DNA from 4 places in the Streptomyces sp. WY228 genome. Region 1 is predicted to be linked to each of the others. Evidence: riboswitches for the same ligand, from Rfam matches in the RefSeq annotation. Region 1 holds a riboswitch; each other region holds the start of a gene.

What was found. Region 1 has a riboswitch for cyclic di-AMP ahead of KV381_RS28630 (M23 family metallopeptidase). Riboswitches for the same ligand answer to the same signal wherever they lie in the genome.
Region 2: another riboswitch for cyclic di-AMP. It lies ahead of KV381_RS13675 (transglycosylase family protein); the one in region 1 lies ahead of KV381_RS28630 (M23 family metallopeptidase).
Region 3: another riboswitch for cyclic di-AMP. It lies ahead of KV381_RS17010 (M23 family metallopeptidase); the one in region 1 lies ahead of KV381_RS28630 (M23 family metallopeptidase).
Region 4: another riboswitch for cyclic di-AMP. It lies ahead of KV381_RS32340 (LysM peptidoglycan-binding domain-containing M23 family metallopeptidase); the one in region 1 lies ahead of KV381_RS28630 (M23 family metallopeptidase).

What each region holds. Positions count from the first base shown of each region.
Region 1 is NZ_CP079114.1:6,534,611-6,538,813, reverse strand. Features, by position in the region: gene KV381_RS28635 (GntR family transcriptional regulator) at 1-629, opposite strand, end outside; gene KV381_RS28630 (M23 family metallopeptidase) at 808-1,623, opposite strand; cyclic di-AMP (ydaO/yuaA leader) riboswitch at 1,637-1,805, opposite strand; gene KV381_RS28625 (pitrilysin family protein) at 2,030-3,400, opposite strand; gene KV381_RS28620 (pitrilysin family protein) at 3,427-4,203, opposite strand, start outside.
Region 2 is NZ_CP079114.1:3,168,094-3,172,296, reverse strand. Features, by position in the region: gene KV381_RS13685 (cytochrome P450) at 1-436, shown strand, start outside; gene KV381_RS13680 (transglycosylase family protein) at 613-1,650, shown strand; cyclic di-AMP (ydaO/yuaA leader) riboswitch at 1,943-2,119, shown strand; gene KV381_RS13675 (transglycosylase family protein) at 2,125-2,829, shown strand; gene eno (phosphopyruvate hydratase) at 3,162-4,203, shown strand, end outside.
Region 3 is NZ_CP079114.1:3,893,226-3,897,428, forward strand. Features, by position in the region: gene KV381_RS17000 (PrsW family intramembrane metalloprotease) at 1-233, shown strand, start outside; gene KV381_RS17005 (aldo/keto reductase) at 242-1,189, opposite strand; gene KV381_RS17010 (M23 family metallopeptidase) at 1,452-2,486, opposite strand; cyclic di-AMP (ydaO/yuaA leader) riboswitch at 2,498-2,650, opposite strand; gene KV381_RS17015 (PP2C family protein-serine/threonine phosphatase) at 2,861-4,084, opposite strand.
Region 4 is NZ_CP079114.1:7,380,350-7,384,552, forward strand. Features, by position in the region: gene KV381_RS32320 (aspartate aminotransferase family protein) at 1-66, shown strand, start outside; gene KV381_RS32325 (helix-turn-helix domain-containing protein) at 133-741, shown strand; gene KV381_RS32330 (DUF6126 family protein) at 806-979, shown strand; gene KV381_RS32335 (tyrosine-protein phosphatase) at 999-1,811, opposite strand; cyclic di-AMP (ydaO/yuaA leader) riboswitch at 2,255-2,413, shown strand; gene KV381_RS32340 (LysM peptidoglycan-binding domain-containing M23 family metallopeptidase) at 2,419-3,375, shown strand; gene KV381_RS32345 (SGNH/GDSL hydrolase family protein) at 3,537-4,203, shown strand, end outside.

The DNA.
Region 1 (4,203 bases):
AGATCGGGGCGGCGGAGCCGGTGGGCGCCGGTGGCGCGTTCCGCGTGCTGGGCGGTCAGTGCCCTCGCCCGCTCCGCGTCGCCGCGCGCCACGGCGTCCACGATCGCGCCGCGCTCGGCCCAGGCGTCGACCGGACGGGCCGGCTGCTCGACGGCGTACATCCAGGCGATCTTGTGCCGGAGCTGGGTGAGCAGCGCGATGAGGCCGGGGCTGTTCGACGCCTGGGCGAGGGTCTCGTGGAACCAGCCGCCCAGCGAGCGCAGATCCTCGCCCTCGCCCCGGCGGGCCCGCTCCTGGCCCAGCCTGACCAGACCCCGGAGCACCTTCAGATGGGCCTCCGTGCGGCGCTGGGCGGCGCGTGCGGCGCCCAGCGGCTCCAGGAGCATCCGCAGCTCCAGGAGGTCGGCCGCCTCCTGCGCGGTGGGTTCGGCGACACAGGCTCCGGCGTGTCTGCGGGTGACCACGAAGCCCTCGGACTCCAGGGTGCGCAGGGCCTCGCGGACAGGGACGCGGGAGACCCCGTAGCGGCGGGCCAGCAGCTCCTCGGTGAGGCGGCTGCCGCGCTCGTAGACACCGGAGACGATGTCGTCACGGATTGCCGTGCATACCGAATGCGCGGGAATGCGCATGTCCGAACCTCCGCCTTGATCCCCGCGAAACGCGGCCGCCCGACGTCTGTTCCGTGACTCTATGGCAATCTGCCGGAATTTCCGATGGCAGGCCGGAATCCAGGGAAATCTTCAGGCCGGAATTGCCGAAGGCCCCGGCGGGTGCCGGGGCCTTCGGGTGGGATCGCGCACAGGCGGGTCAGACGTTCAGACCGTGCGAGCGCAGGTAGCCGACGGGGTCCATGTCGGAGCCGTAGTCGGGGGTGGTGCGGGCCTCGAAGTGCAGGTGCGGGCCGGTGGAGTTGCCGGTGGAGCCGGAGAGCCCGATCTGCTGGCCGGAGGAGACGCTCTGGCCGACGGAGACGCCGATCGAGGAGAGGTGGCCGTACTGGGTGTACGTGCCGTCCGACATCCGGAGCACGATGTTGTTGCCGTACGCGCCGCCCCAGCCGGCCTCGACGACCGTACCGGCGCCGACCGCGACGACGGAGCTGCCGGAGGCGGCCATGAAGTCCACGCCGGAGTGGCTGCCGGAGGACCAGAGGGAGCCGCCGGTCTTGTAGCCGGTGGTGACGTGGGAGCCGGCGACCGGGAGGTGGAAGGCGTTGAGCCGGGCGCGCTCGGCGGCGCGGGCGGCACGGGCCTTCTCCTCGCGGATCTCCTTGGCGCGGGCCTCGGCCTTGCGCTGGGCCTCCGCCTTCGCCTTGGCCTTGGCGGCCTTCTCGCGGGCCTCGGCGGCGGCCTTGGCCTTCGCCCTGGCGACCGCCTCGGCCTGCTGCTTCTGGGCCTGGGCCTGGGCGTCGATCTGGTCGGCGAGGGTGGCGTCGAGGGAGATGGCCTGGGTGAGGCCGGTGTCGGCGACCTTGGCGGCCTCGGTGTCCGCGGCGAGGGCCGGGGAGGACAGCGAGCCGAGGACTCCGGTGGTGGCCAGGGCCGCGATGCCGGCGGCCTGGGCGCTGCGACGCGTCAGGCGGCTCGGGGCACGGTGCTTCCCGGTGGCACGGGTGAACGCCATGGAGAGGCTGATCCTTTCCTTCCTTCTCGCCTACCGGGTTAGCTGACGGGTTCGGAGCAGGAAGGTCTCCTACGGATCCCCGCGCCGGTTCACGGCACGGGCCTCCGATTCACCCCAGGGACTGCGTGTGGGTCCCCGGCTCCCCAGGCTCGCGCCTGACGGGGACTCGGCGATGACTGCCCGGCGCCGCGGATGCGGCATACGGGTGACGGACAGCCGGGCCGACGCTAGGCGGGGCGACTTCCCATCACCAAACGGACAGGGGGATTTGTCGCGCATCCCACAGGGCAGACAGGCAACCTCTCCAACAAAAGGGAGCGAAGCTAGCCAATCGGGCAAAAAGGGAGGACCCCGGCGAACTTCCGTCCGTCGGGGTCCTCTTCGCGGCGGTGTGCCACAGGTGCCGTCAGCCGGTGACGACGGACACCTCGCCGATGCCGAGCGCCTTCACGGGCTCCGCGATCCGCGCGGCGTCACCCACGAGGACCGTGACGAGACGGTCCACCGGGAAGGCGTTGACCACGGCGGCGGTCGCCTCCACGGTGCCCGTCTCGGCGAGCCGGGCGTAGAGGTCGGCCTGATAGTCGTCGGGGAGGTGCTGCTCGACCTGGTCGGCCAGCGTGCTCGCGACGGAGGCGGCGGTCTCGAACTTCAGCGGGGCGACGCCCACCAGGTTCTGCACGGCCGTCTCGCGCTCGGCGTCGGTCAGCCCCTCGGCGGCCAGCGTCCGCAGGACCTTCCAGAGGTCGTCCAGCGCCGGTCCGGTGGACTCCGTGTCCACCGAACCGCTGATCGCGAGCATCGCAGCGCCGCCCGATTCGGGGCCGCTGGAGCGCAGCACCTGGGCGAAGGCGCGTACGCCGTAGGTGTAGCCCTTCTCCTCGCGCAGCACCCGGTCCAGCCGGGAGGTGAGGGTGCCGCCCAGGCAGTACGTGCCGAGCACCTGCGCGGGCCACACGCGCTCGTGCCGGTCGGCGCCGATCCGGCCGATCAGCAGCTGGGTCTGGACCGCGCCGGGGCGGTCCACGATGACCACGCGGCCGGTGTCGTCCGCGGTGATGGGCGGCACCGGGCGGGCCTGGGCGGTGTTGCCCGACCAGTCGCCGAGGGTCTCCGCCAGCAGCGCGTCCAGGTCGATGCCGGTCAGGTCGCCGACGATCACGGCCGTCGCGGTGGACGGGCGGACGTGGGCGTCGAAGAAGGCGCGCACGGCGGCCTGGTCGATCCGCCGGACGGTCTCCTCGGTGCCCAGGCGCGGGCGGGACATCCGGGCGGTGGCCGGGAACAGCTCCTTGGAGAGCTGCTTGGCGGCGCGCCGGGACGGGTTGGCCTGCTCGTGCGGGATCTCGTCGAGGCGGTTGCCCACCAGGCGCTCGATCTCGCTCTCGGCGAAGGCCGGGGCCCGCAGCGCCTCGGCGACCAGGCCGAGGGCCTTGGCCAGCCGGGAGGCCGGGACCTCCAGGGAGACCCGGACGCCGGGGTGGTCGGCGTGCGCGTCGAGGGTGGCGCCGCAGCGCTCCAGCTCGGCGGCGAACTCCTCGGCGCTGTGCTTGTCGGTGCCCTCGGAGAGCGCCCGCGACATGATCGTGGCCACGCCGTCCAGGCCCTCGGGCTCGGCCTCCAACGGCGCGTCCAGGAAGATCTCCACCGCGACGACCTGCTGGCCGGGGCGGTGGCAGCGCAGCACGGTCAGTCCGTTGGGCAGGGCGCCGCGCTCGGGCGCCGGGAAGGCCCAGGGGCGGGCCGTGCCGGCGGTGGGCTGCGGGTGGAACTCCATGGCTACTCCAGTCACGGCGGCGTCGCTCACTTGGCCGCCCCCTCGTGCGCGTCGGTGCCCTCTTCGCCCTCGGCGCCCTCATCGGCCTCGTCGGTCGGCTCGACGGGCTCGTACACCAGCACCGCCCGGTTGTCGGGGCGCAGGGCCGCCTCGGCCGCCGCGCGCACCTCCTCCGCGGTGACGTCCAGGACCCGGCCCACGGCGCTCAGGGCGAGCTGCGGGTCGCCGAACAGCACCGCGTAGCGGCACAGTTCGTCGGCGCGGCCGGCGACCGTGCCGAGCCGGTCCAGCCACTCGCGCTCCAACTGCGCCTGGGCCCGCTCCATTTCCTCGGGGGTGGGCCCCTCGGCGGCGAACCTGGCCAGCTCCTCGTCGACGGCGGCCTCGATCTGCTCCACCTCGACCCCGCCGGACGTCTTCACGTCCAGCCAGCCCAGCGAGGGCGCCCCGGCCAGCCGCAGCAGCCCGAAGCCCGCCGCCACCGCCGTACGGTCGCGGCGCACCAGGCGGTTGTGCAGCCGGGAGGACTCGCCGCCGCCCAGCACGGTGAGCGCCAGGTCGGCCGCGTCGCAGGCGCGGGTGCCGTCGTGCGGGAGGCGGTAGGCGGCCATCAGGGCGCGCGCCGGGACCTCCTCGTGGACCACTTCGCGCAGCTGCTCGCCGATGATCTCCGGCAGCGTCCCGTCGCGCGGCGGCTGCTTGCCGTCGTGGGACGGGATGGAGCCGAAGTACTTCTCGATCCAGGCGAGGGTCTGCTCGGGGTCGATGTCGCCGACCACCGAGAGCACCGCGTTGTTGGGCGC
Region 2 (4,203 bases), 3.4 Mb from region 1:
GGCGACCGGGCTGGAGGAACTGCTCCGGTTCGACGGGCCGGTCGAGATGGCGACCTGGCGGTACGCCACCGAGGCGCTGACCCTGGGCGGCGAGGAGATCGCCGCCGGGGATCCCGTCCTGGTGGTGCTGGCGGCGGCCGACCGCGACCCGGAGCGGTTCGCGGATCCGGACACACTGGACCTTGCGCGGAGTGACAATCAGCACCTCGGATACGGGCACGGCATCCATTACTGCCTGGGGGCGCCGCTGGCCAGGCTGGAGGGGCAGACCGCGCTGGCCACGCTGTTGAGACGCCTCCCTGACCTGCGACTTGCGGGAGAACCTGACGATTTGCGCTGGCGCGGCGGGCTCATCATGCGTGGACTGCGTACGCTTCCGGTCGAGTTCGAGCCGGGCAGCCGCTCCGAAAAAAGTGACACGCTGTCAACTCTGTGACTTTCACGTGATCTGCGCTGCATCGACTTGTGACACACGTTCGAGTCCCGCTAGGTTCACGGTTCGACGCGTCGGTCGCACGTTGCCCATGCGTCACTTGTGCGCCGACGCAGGCACGAAATCCCGCTGCGCGGCGCTCAGGTCACTCGCTTGTCAGTCGCACGGAAGGCATACCCATGGGCTCCGCGAACGGCAGACACCGCCGCCCTCGCCAGGCACCCGCCATCGTCGTCGCCGCAGGTGTGACGGGATCGGCCATCGCCATCCCGCTGCTCGGCGCGAGCGGCGCGCACGCGGCCGAGGCCTCCACCTGGGACCGGGTCGCGGAGTGCGAGAGCGGCGGCATGTGGAGCGCCGACCTCGGCAACGGCTACTACGGCGGACTCCAGTTCTCGCAGGAGACCTGGTCGGCGTACGGCGGCACGGCGTTCGCGCCCCGCGCCGACCTTGCCAGCCGGTCGCAGCAGATCTCCGTCGCCGAGAAGGTCCTGGACGACCAGGGGCCCAAGGCGTGGCCCAGCTGTGCGGTGATCTCCGGCCTCGCGGTGGACGGCAGCCTGCCGGGCGTCGACCCGGGCACCTCGCCGGCTCCCGACCCGACGAGCACCCCGACCGACGAAGCGGACGCACCCGACGAAGCGGATGAATCCGGCAAGTCCGGCGAGGCCGACAAGTCCGGTAAGGGTGAGAAGAAGGACGAGAAGGAGAGCGACGGTACGGGGGAGGGGAGCGAGACCCCCGACTCCTCGGTGACGCCCACCACCCCGCCGTCCTCCGAGGCCCCCGACGCCACCGACCCCTCCGGCGCCCCCGACGCCTCGACCGGCGAGACCGGCACGGACGGCAAGGGCGGCAAGCACCGCGGCGCCCCCGCGCCCGAGGAGGCCGACGGCGGTCAGGACGACGGCCCTCGTGGGTCCGGCCGGCACGCCTCGCGCGGTGACGGCGACGCGCGCGACGGCGGCGCGGCGGGCGCCGGTGCGTACACGGTGCAGCCCGGCGACAACCTGTGGGCCATCGCCGACGCCCAGGAGCTGCCCGGCGGCTGGACCGGTCTGTACGAGACCAACAAGGACCTCCTGGGCTCCGACCCGGACCTGATCCTGCCCGGCCAGAGCCTGGACCTGGGTCTGGGTCAGGACGCGGAGCAGAGCGGGGAACAGGGCGCGGACCAGGGTGCGCCGGAAGGTGCCGAGGCGCCCGCCGCCAACTGATTCAATTCGGGCGAAAACGCCCGGGAAAATCAGGCAGTTCAGAGACCTATGTCCACTTTTGCGGAAGTGAGACATGGGTCTCTTTGCTTCAACTGGCGCGTCTCGCCCGGCCGGTCCGCGCGTATCGCCCCCGACCTGCGGAAATGCCCCATCAGTCGCGGTGAGTTCGAGTTGATTGCCCCCTATGTCCATCTTTGAATGTCGGGGTTGCCTGTGTTTACGGTCGGAGCCGCTCGCACCGCGGGCCCCGTCGACCGTCACGCCGAATCCTGCCGTCGGTCGAAGGGAACAGACGCGTAAAGCGCCGTAGGCAGGAGCGGGGGACCCAGGTAGGCCGCCGGGTCCGCACAGCCCCTCCGGGGGGTGTACGGGACCGGCTTGGGGTGAAGTCGCACGCAGCACCGTGCGACCGGGCAACTCATCAGCCCGAACCCGACAGCTCACCTCGTAGGCGTCGGTGAGGAGATTCGTTCCATGCTGCTGAACAGCAAGGGCAAGCACCGCCGCCCGTCCAAGGCCACCCGTATCGCTACCCTCGCGGGTGTCACCGGTGCCGCCGTCGCCGTCCCGCTGATGGGCGCGACCAACGCGTCCGCCGCCTCCGTCGAGACCTGGGACGCCGTCGCCCAGTGCGAGTCCGGCGGCAACTGGTCCATCAACACCGGCAACGGCTACTACGGCGGACTGCAGTTCTCGCAGTCCAGCTGGGCCGCCGCCGGTGGTACGCAGTACGCCGCGCGTGCCGACCTGGCCTCCAAGGACCAGCAGATCGCCACCGCCGAGAAGCTCCTCGACCTTCAGGGCCCGGGCGCCTGGGCCTGCGCCGGCGCCGGCGGCCTCACCAACGACGGTGTGGACCCGGGTGTGAACACCGGCTCCGGCCAGTCCGAGAGCAAGCCCGAGCAGGCGCAGCCCCAGCGCCAGGCCGAGCAGCCCACCACGCGCTCCGAGCAGCGCGAGGCCCCCAAGGCCGAGAGCAAGAAGACCGTCACCACCCCGACCGGCGAGAAGGTCAAGAAGGGTGACGGCGAGTACAAGGTCAAGGCCGGCGACACCCTGAGCAAGATCGCCGAGAAGGAGGGCGTCAAGGGCGGCTGGAGCAAGCTCTTCAAGCTCAACGACGACATCGTCGAGGACGCCGACCTGATTTTCCCGGGTCAGCAGCTCCACCTGAAGTAGACGCCGCATCTCCTCCCCGGAGGAGAAGCGTCCGGCGGCACTTCTCCTCGCACGGCTTCCCGGCCCGACGCGCTCATCCCCCAGCGCGCCGGGCCGGGTTCTTCGTGGGTGGAGGCCCGGGAGGGGTGCGGTTGCGTTCACCTCTTGTCGGCAACACGTGTTACCGCTCAGTAGATATCTAGAGTTTTGTCCCGTTACGCCGGTCCTTGGGTCCTTTTTCGTCCCAGGAGACGGGCGGTCGGCCGGTCGACGCGGCCGGGCCGGATAGGCTCGGGTCGCAAGGCCACAGTGACCCTGCACAACCAGTGTCAGATCCCAGAAGGAGATGCCTCGTGCCGTCCATCGACGTCGTCGTAGCCAGGGAAATCCTCGACTCCCGGGGCAACCCCACGGTCGAGGTCGAGGTTGGCCTCGACGACGGCAGCACGGGCCGTGCTGCTGTTCCGTCCGGCGCCTCCACCGGCGCGTTCGAGGCTGTAGAGCTTCGCGACGGTGACCCCAACCGCTACCAGGGCAAGGGCGTCGAGAAGGCCGTCCTCGCCGTCATCGAGCAGATCGGCCCGGAGCTCGTCGGGTACGACGCCACCGAGCAGCGCCTCATCGACCAGGCCATGTTCGACCTGGACGCCACCGAGAACAAGGCCTCGCTCGGCGCGAATGCCATCCTCGGCGTCTCGCTGGCCGTCGCGCACGCCGCATCCGAGGCGTCCGACCTGCCGCTCTTCCGCTACCTCGGCGGCCCGAACGCGCACCTGCTGCCCGTTCCGATGATGAACATCCTGAACGGCGGCTCGCACGCCGACTCCAACGTGGACATCCAGGAGTTCATGATCGCGCCGATCGGCGCCGAGTCCTTCTCCGAGGCCCTGCGCTGGGGCGCGGAGATCTACCACACGCTGAAGAAGGTCCTCAAGACCAAGGGCCTGTCCACCGGACTCGGCGACGAGGGCGGCTTCGCCCCGAACCTGGAGTCCAACCGCGCCGCCCTGGACCTCATCGTCGAGGCCATCAAGGAGGCCGGCTACGTCCCGGGCCGTGACGTGGCGCTCGCGCTCGACGTCGCCGCGTCCGAGTTCTACAAGGACGGCGTCTACGAGTTCGAGGGCAAGTCCCGCTCGGCCGCCGAGATGACCGAGTACTACGAGGAGCTCGTCTCCGCGTACCCGCTGGTCTCCATTGAGGACCCGCTGTACGAGGACGACTGGGCCGGCTGGAAGGTCATCACCGACCGCATCGGCTCCAAGGTCCAGATCGTCGGCGACGACCTCTTCGTCACCAACCCCGAGCGCCTGGCCCGCGGCATCGAGGAGGGCTCCGCCAACGCCCTGCTCGTGAAGGTCAACCAGATCGGTTCGCTGACCGAGACCCTGGACG
Region 3 (4,203 bases), 2.6 Mb from region 1:
GCGCCCGCGAGCGGGAGCTGCTGCACCACCTCTGGCAACGCCGCGACATCGCCGCCCCGGCCCTCACCCACGCGGCCCGCCTCACGTCCCACCGCCCGCCGGCCCACCACCGGCCGCCGCCGTACGGAAACGGGTACGGGTACGGAAACGGGCATGGATACGGCTACGGCGGCCCGGTCCCGCAGCAGCCGTACAGCGGCCCACCGCACAGCCACCGCCGGCCGCCGCAGTAGGGGTTCCGTCAGGCCGACGCCTCCGTGAGCAGCGCGATCTCCCGGTCCGTCAGCTCCAGGTCGGCGACCGCGACGAGGGCGGGGAGCTGTTCGACCGTACGGGCGGAGGCGATCGGGGCGGCGACGGTCGGCTGTGCGGCGAGCCAGGCGAGTGCGACCGTCGCGATCTCGGCGTTCCGTTCCCCGGCGACCTGGTCGAGGGCGGCCAGCACCCTGCGGCCCTGCGCCGACTCCAGGTGGCCGCCCGCCTTCGCGGACCGGGCGCTCTCCACGGTCGTACCGGGGCGGTACTTGCCGGTGAGGAAGCCGGAGGCGAGCGCGTAGTACGGGACGGCGGCGAGGCCCGCGGCGGCCGCGGTGTCCTGGAGCTCGCCCTCGTAGGTGTCGCGGGAGACCAGGTTGTAGTGCGGCTGGAGCGCGACGTACCGGGCGAGGCCCTCGCGCTCGGAGAAGTCGAGGGAGGCCCGCAGCCGCTCGGGGCTGATGTTGGAGGCGGCGATGTGGCGCACCTTGCCGTCCTTCACCAGCTGGTCGAGGGCGGTGATGATCTCCTCGACCGGGACGGTCTCGTCGTCGAAGTGCGTGTAGTAGAGGTCGATGTGGTCGGTGCCGAGCCGGCGCAGCGAGGCCTCGGCCGCGCCCTTGAGGGTGCCGGCGGACAGGCCGCGGAAATCGGGATGGGCGCCGGCCTTGGTGGCGACGACGACGTCGGAGCGGTTGCCCCGGGAGGCGAGCCACCTGCCGATGACGGTCTCCGACTCGCCGCCCCGGTTGCCCTCGACCCAGGAGGAGTAGGCGTCGGCGGTGTCGATGAAGTTGCCGCCGGCCGCGACGTACGCGTCCAGGACCGCGAAGGACTGCTCCTCGTCCGCCGTCCAGCCGAAGACGTTGCCGCCGAGGGCGAGGGGGAAGACCTGGAGGTCGGAGGTGCCGAGAGGGGTGCGCGCAGAAGTCATGTGAGGGTTCAACGGGCCGGGGCGGGGGTGGTATTCCATCGCCGCGCGAACCCGGTCAGGCCGTCCGGGCCGAGTGGGCCGGCCGTCCCCGGACAGACCGGCAGCCCTGACGTCGGGGGGGTGTGCGTCAGGGCTGCCGGGGTTTCGGGGTGGGGCGAAGGCGAAGGACGTGCGTCGTCAGCCGGAGGGCCGAGGAATCGGACCGAACGGCCCGGGAACCGCGGCCCGGGCCCCGCACAGGAAGGCGTGCGAGGCCGGGGGCTCAGACCGAGAGGCCCTTGCTGTTCAGCCAGGCCATCGGGTCCATCGCCGAACCGCCCGCCGTGCGGACCTCCATGTGGAGGTGGACACCGGTCACATTGCCGGTGGCGCCCATGCGGCCGATGGTCTCGCCGGTGGTGACCTTCTGGCCGACCGAGACGTCGATCGAGGACTGGTGCGCGTACCAGACCTCCGTGCCGTCATCGAGCTGGAGCACCGTGCGGTAGCCGTACGAACCGGCCCAGCCGGCCGACGTGATCGTGCCGCCGTGCACGGCCTTGATCGGCGTGCCGGCCGACCCGGCGAAGTCCAGGCCGGTGTGCTGGCCCGAGGACCACAGGGCGCCGGACTGACCGTAGGTCGAGGTGATCGTGTACGAGGAGGTGGGCAGGGAGAAGCTGGCGGCGAGCTTCGCGAGACGCTCGGCCTCCTTCTTCTTCGCGGCCGCTTCCTCCTCGGCCTTCTTCTTCGCGGCTGCCTCGGCCTCGGCCTGGTCCTGCTGCTTCTTGGCCTCCTGCGCCGCCTTCTCGGCAGCGGCCTTCTCGGCGGCGGCCTTGGCCTCGGCGTCGGCGCTGGCCTGCTGCTGCTCGGCCTGCTGGAGGATCCGGGCGCGCAGGGCCTCGCCCGCGTCGGTGGCGCCCTCCTCGGCCTCGGCGGTGGTGAGGCCGGCGGTGGTGAGCGGCGCGGCGGCGGCGACCGGCGCGGGCTCGGCGGCGTCCGACATGAAGGACCCGACGCCGGGAAGGGACTTGGCGTCGGGGAGGTTGTCCGCGATGGAATCGGGAAGAGAGATGGAGACCGGGGCCTTGTCCTGCGCGGTGGCCATGCCACCCGCACCGACGGCCGCTATGACGCCGACCCCGAGGACGGTGGAGCTACGGGCCAGACCACGCTGCTTGGCTACGCGGTGCCTGCCGCGCACGGGCCGGATGGACTCCTCGGTGGGATTCCACTCCTCCCAGGACCGCTCCGCGTCACCGAAGGTGTCGGCACTGAAGGGTGACGGGGCCTCAGGGGCAGGCTTGTTGGACGCCACGTGGGCGCACTCCTTTCCTTCCTTCTCGCCTACCGGGTTAGCTGACGGGTTCGGAGCAGGAAGGTCTCCTACGGGCCCCTCCGTCTCTCACGAGACGCAGGCGTCCGATTCACCCCATGTAGGTGGTTCCCCGGTTCCCTTGCGGAATTCGGCGCTCGCGCGCGGTGCCGTCTCTGACGACGGCTGGGACGACCGCGCTGCGTTATCGAACGTTAATAGACACCCGGGCCCGATTCCAAGCTGTTCCTGTTGATCATTAAGGGACACAGCGGGGATGTACGGGTCGCAAGCGGGCGGAATCGGGCGACTTGACTGCGACTCAGCCGCACTGCTTTTTCTGACGGTGTGTCAAATGTTATGCGGAGCGGTGCCCTTCAACTACGCACCGTGTCTTCGCCCCGGCCCACGATCTTCACCGTCGTCCGGCGCGCGGGCTGCCCCTCCGCCGGCCGGCCGACCGCGAGCAGCGCCATGTCGTCCGTGGTCCGCCCTCCGGTGTGCAGCCGTACGTCGTCGGTCAGCGCCGACAGCAGCTCCTCGGGGCCCGGGAAGATCCGGCCGCGCAGCCGGGCCGCCGGATCGTAGAAGACCCCGTTCGCGTCCCGGGCCTCCGACAGGCCGTCCGTGAACGCGAGGAGCGTCGCCCCGGCGGGCATCTCCCACTCGTCGGCCCGGTCCGGCCACACCCCCAGGTCCATCCCCAGCGGCAGCGCGGGCATCGAGGGCGCCAGCACCTCCAAGGTGCCGTCCGCGTGCAGCAGGATCGGCTCCGGATGGCCGCGGTTGACGAGGCGCAGCGAGGCCGAACCGGGCGGGATCTCGGCCAGTACGGCGGTGATGAACCCCTCCATGGCGTCCAGCCCGTACCGCCGCGTCCCCTCCCGGGCCAGCGCCCGCTCCAGCCGCTGCGCCACACCTTCCAGCGAGCGCTCCTGCTCGGCGGCCTCCCGGAACGACCCGATGATCACCGCCACCGCCTCGACGGCGCCGAGCCCCTTGCCGCGTACGTCGCCGACCACCAGGCGTACGCCGTACGGGGTGTCCGCGACGGCGAACAGGTCGCCGCCGACGAACTCGTCCGCCTGCGCCGCCTCGTACCGCGCGGCCACCTGGAGCCCGCCGATCCGCTCGGCCGGCGTCGGCAGCACGGCCCGCATGGCGGTCTCCGCGATCACCCGGGCCGAGGCAAGCTGCTCGTTGCCGCGCCGCACGACGCCGTTGATGACGAGGGCCAGCGCCGCGGCGGTGAGCACGGTGATCATCTCAATGACCGGAACGACCTGGGTGGACGTCCCGTCGGAGAGCCGCATCGCGATGACGGAGACGACCGCGGCGATGCCCGTGCGGACGGTCCTGGACCGCGAGAAGAACGGCGCGGCGATCAGCGGGGCCGCGACGAACAGCGGGACGGCGGTGAAGTTGGGCGGGGCCAGCGAGTCGAAGATCAGCCCGCCGATGATCAGCAGGGCGGGCAGCATCCGGACGAACCGCCGGGACCCCCGGCCGCCCGGTGTCACATCGCCTCCCGGGGCGCCGAACACCGCACGGCCCACGGCGTCGATGCTCCCCGCCGTGCCGCTGCGCCGTCTCTCGGCCATCCCCACCTGTGCACTCCCTGCCCGGTCCACCCACGGCTGCGGACGGTACCGCGCCCCGTCCAGGCTTCCCGGAGCCGCGCCGAGCGGCGACTCCGCATCGGCCGAATAGGGGGAAGCGA
Region 4 (4,203 bases), 850 kb from region 1:
AGCGGCGGCGGACTGATGTGGGACTTCGGCCGCACTCTCGTCAAGCAGGCCGTGGCCAACCGCTGACGGGCGCCCCTTTGCCTCCGGGGCAAGTTATTTGCCTCGGAGGAAAGATACTGGCCCAATGGATCCATGAACCCTCCGGACGAAGGGGTGCCGGACGAGCTCCCCGGCGTCGCACCCCGACTGCGTGACCTGCGCCGAAGCCGTGGTCTCACCCTGGAGACCGCCGCCCGGCGGGCCGGGCTCTCCCCGGCCCATCTCTCCCGGCTGGAGACCGGCCGCCGGCAGCCCTCGCTGCCGATGCTGCTGGGGCTGGCCCGTATCTACGGTACGACGGTCTCCGAGCTCCTCGGCGAGCAGCCGCCCGAACGGGACGCGATCGTCCGCGGCGGCGGCTTCGAGGGGGCGGAGGCGGACGGCTGGATGTACCGGCAGGCGGGCGGCTCCGGCCGCGCGATGCAGGCCCTGCGGGTACGTGTTCCGTACGGGGCCCAGGGCGACCTGGTCCGGGTCCATCCCGGCGAGGAGTGGCTGTACGTCATGGAAGGGCGGCTGCGGGTCGGGCTCGGCGACACCGTGCACGACCTCGAACCCGGCGACAGCGCCCACTTCGACTCGCTCACCCCGCACCGGATTGCGGCCGTCGACCGCGGCGGCGCGGAGCTGCTCTTCGTCCACACCCTGCTGCAGAGTCCCGCCGCCGAGCTCTGTCTCGGCAACGCCCTCCACGCGCGCTGACCGGCCGTCCCCGCCGGCTCCATCCTTCGCTCCACCGGCCGCGAGGCCGACAGAGAGGACCGTCATGTCCGATTCCGAACACTACGACCCGCTGGGCCCCGGACGTCGCGTGAACGAGGACCCGCAGGAGAAGCGGATGCCGCGCGGCGTCGTCATCCGGCTCTTCGCCTACCTGGTGGCGGGCCACGTCATCGCGGGCTTCCTCTACCTGCTCTTCGTGGTGGCCGGGAGCAAGTGACGGCCCGCCGCCGGGCGGGTCAGTCCTGGTCGAGCAGGCGCTCGCGCAGCCGCTCCCGGGTACCGGAGGAGATCTTCAGCCCCTCGGTGAGGTAGCGGTCGGTCGTGCCCCAGTTCTCCTCGATGGTCGCGAAGGCCGCCGCGAGGTAGGCCGGCCGCGCCCCGAAGAGCGGGTCCAGCAGCTCCAGCACCTCGGGCGACATACCGGCCTCGGACGCGTCGGAGCGCTTCACGTTGTAGCGGCGGTGGAGGTCGTTGGACTTGAGGTAGTCCTCCTCGATCGCCTCCACCTCCACGCCGACCGCCAGCAGGGCGACCGCGATCGAGAGACCGGCCCGGTCCTTGCCCGCCGCGCAGTGCATCAGGGCCGGGACGCTGTCCTCGGCCAGCGCGTGCAGCACCCGGCTGTGCTCGACGGTGCGGTCCTCGATCGTCGCGCGGTACATCCGGATCATGCGGTCGACGCCCTTGCCGTCCGCGAGGACCGAGCGCAGCTGCTCGATGTTCCCGTCGCTCACCAGCCGCCAGAACTCCGCGCCGTCGGCCGGGTCGGAGAGCGGAATGCTGACATTGCGGACACCGGGCAGCTCGATGTCGTAACCGTCGAGGCGGTGGTCGGCGGAGTGCCGGAAGTCGAAGACCGTGTGCAGTCCGAGCCCGCCGAGGAAGGCCGCGTCCTCGGCGGTGGCGTGCGCCAGGTGGCCGCTGCGGTAGAGCCGGCCGAAGGCGGTGCGCCGCCCGTCCGTGGTGGGGAGCCCGCCCACGTCGCGGAAGTTGCGGACTCCGGTCAGCACGGTCTCTGTCGGCGGGACCTGCGGCACCTGCTGCGTCACGGGGGCTCCTGGGATCTCTGGCGTCGGCGCGGCTCGCCGGCGAGGGCGCTCCCGTGACGATACGACATCGATTCGACAGAAAATCATCACGGTCGACACCTCGATGCGGGGTGCCGACGAGGCCGGACTGACCCGGCGTCAGGAGCACCGCCGACGGCATGTCCGTATTGGTGTATTTCGCAGAACATGCCCCGCTAATGGGGGAGATGGGATTTCAGAGGTGAGCGGGATCATATCCGTGACGGACCGTGGTGAGCGCGCCCCGGGGTATTTCCCTTGCCCGTAAGGAAATCCAAGATCCGTAATCCACGGAGTGTGACGGGAAATCCGATGCGATATCGAATCGATGATTCCGGCGCGCAACCGATGGCTTGTTCCGCTCGTCCTGACCGGTTTACGGTCGCCGCAATCCGGACGGACCGCCTAATCCTGCCGCCGCCCGGAATTCGCACCCACCCACTCACGTGTGGCAGGAGCGGGGGAACCAGGTAAGCCGCCGGTCCGGAGCGATCCGGACCGGCTCGGGGTGAAGTCGCCGCAACGCGACCGGGCATCTCCAGCCCGAACCCGACAGCTCACCTCGCAGGCGCCGGAGAGGAAATCCCCCATGCCCGCAAAGGGTAAGCACCGTCGTCCGAAGTCCGGCCCGATCTCCCGCGGCGTCCTCGCCGCGGGCACCGGTGGCGCCGCACTCGCCCTCCCGCTCATCGGCGCCGGCATCGCGAGCGCCGCCGACCGGGCCGCTCCCGCCGCGAAGCCCGCCGCCGCCTCGGTCGCCGCCGCGCACACCGCCCCGTCGGCCGCTCCCGCCGCGTCGAAGGCCGCCCCGAAGGCGTACTCCGTCGTCTCCGGCGACTACCTGTCGAAGATCGCGGCCGAGCACCAGCTCAAGGGCGGGTGGCAGAAGCTGTACCAGGACAACCGCTCCACCGTCGGCGAGAACCCCGGCCTGATCCACCCGGGCATGAAGCTGACCCTCGGCGCCAAGGGCTCCGCCCCGGCCGAGAAGTCCGCCGCTCCCGAGGCCGCCCCGAAGAAGGCCGCTCCGGCCCCGAAGGCCGCGCCGAAGGAAGCCCCGAAGGGCGACACCATCTCCGCCGACGACTCCGAGGGCTCCGGCGCCTCCGCGCAGACCGGCTCCTCCGAGGCCACCGGCTCCGGCTGGTCCGCCCCGCTGGCCAACGCCAACGTCACCACCCAGTACCGCGCTTCCGGCGCCAGCTGGTCCAGCGGCTACCACACCGGCTCGGACTTCCAGGCCGCCTCCGGCACCCCCGTCCTCGCCATCGGACCGGGCACCGTGGTCTCGGCCGGCAACAGCGGCTCGTACGGCAACGAGGTCGTCATCCAGCACGAGGACGGCATGTACTCGCAGTACGCCCACCAGTCCTCGCTGAACGTCTCCGTCGGCCAGACCGTCACCGGCGGCCAGCAGATCGGCCTCTCCGGCTCCACCGGCAACTCCACCGGCCCGCACCTGCACTTCGAGGTCCGCACCGGCCCGAGCTACGGCTCGGACGTCGACCCGATCGCGTACCTGCGTCAGCACGGCGTCTCCGTCTGACCGAGCAGGACCGGAAGTGTCCGAGGGGCGGTGCGCGGCGGCGCACCGCCCCTCCCTTTATTCCGGCTTTACCAAAACCTGACCGGGTGGTCTATCTCACCACCCGTCAACCCCGTATTACGGTCGCGTAGGTCACATCGGACGATGCAGGATAAGTCCTTGTGGCAGACGATTCGAGAAACAACCAGCAGCACATCATCGGGTCGTACGCGGCGATTGGCGACAGTTTCACCGAGGGCGTCGGCGACCCCGGCCCCGACGGGACCTATGTCGGCTGGGCGGACCGCTTCGCGGTGCTCCTCGCCGACCGGCTCCCGGCCCCCGACACGGAGGCCGGCCCCGAGGACTCCCCGCACGGGGACTTCCGCTACGCCAATCTCGCCGTACGAGGACGTCTCCTCGACCAGATCGTCGAGGAGCAGATCCCCCGTGCCAAGGAACTGGCCCCCGACCTGGTCAGCTTCTGTGCGGGCGGCAACGACATCATCCGGCCCGGCACCGACCCCGACGACCTCGCCGAGCGCTTCGAGCGTGCGGTCGCCGACCTGAGCAACGCCGTCGGCACGGTCATGGTCACCACCGGCTTCGACACCCGGGGCGTTCCGGTGCTGCGCCACATGCGCGGCAAGATCGCCACGTACAACGTCCATCTGCGGGCCATCGCCGACCGCTACCAGTGCCCCGTGCTGGACCTGTGGTCGCTGCGCTCGGTCCAGGACCGGCGCGCGTGGGACGCCGACCGGCTGCACCTCTCGCCCGAGGGCCACACCCGCGTCGCCCTGCGCGCCGCCCAGGTCCTCGGCCACGCCGTGCCCGCCGACCCCGACC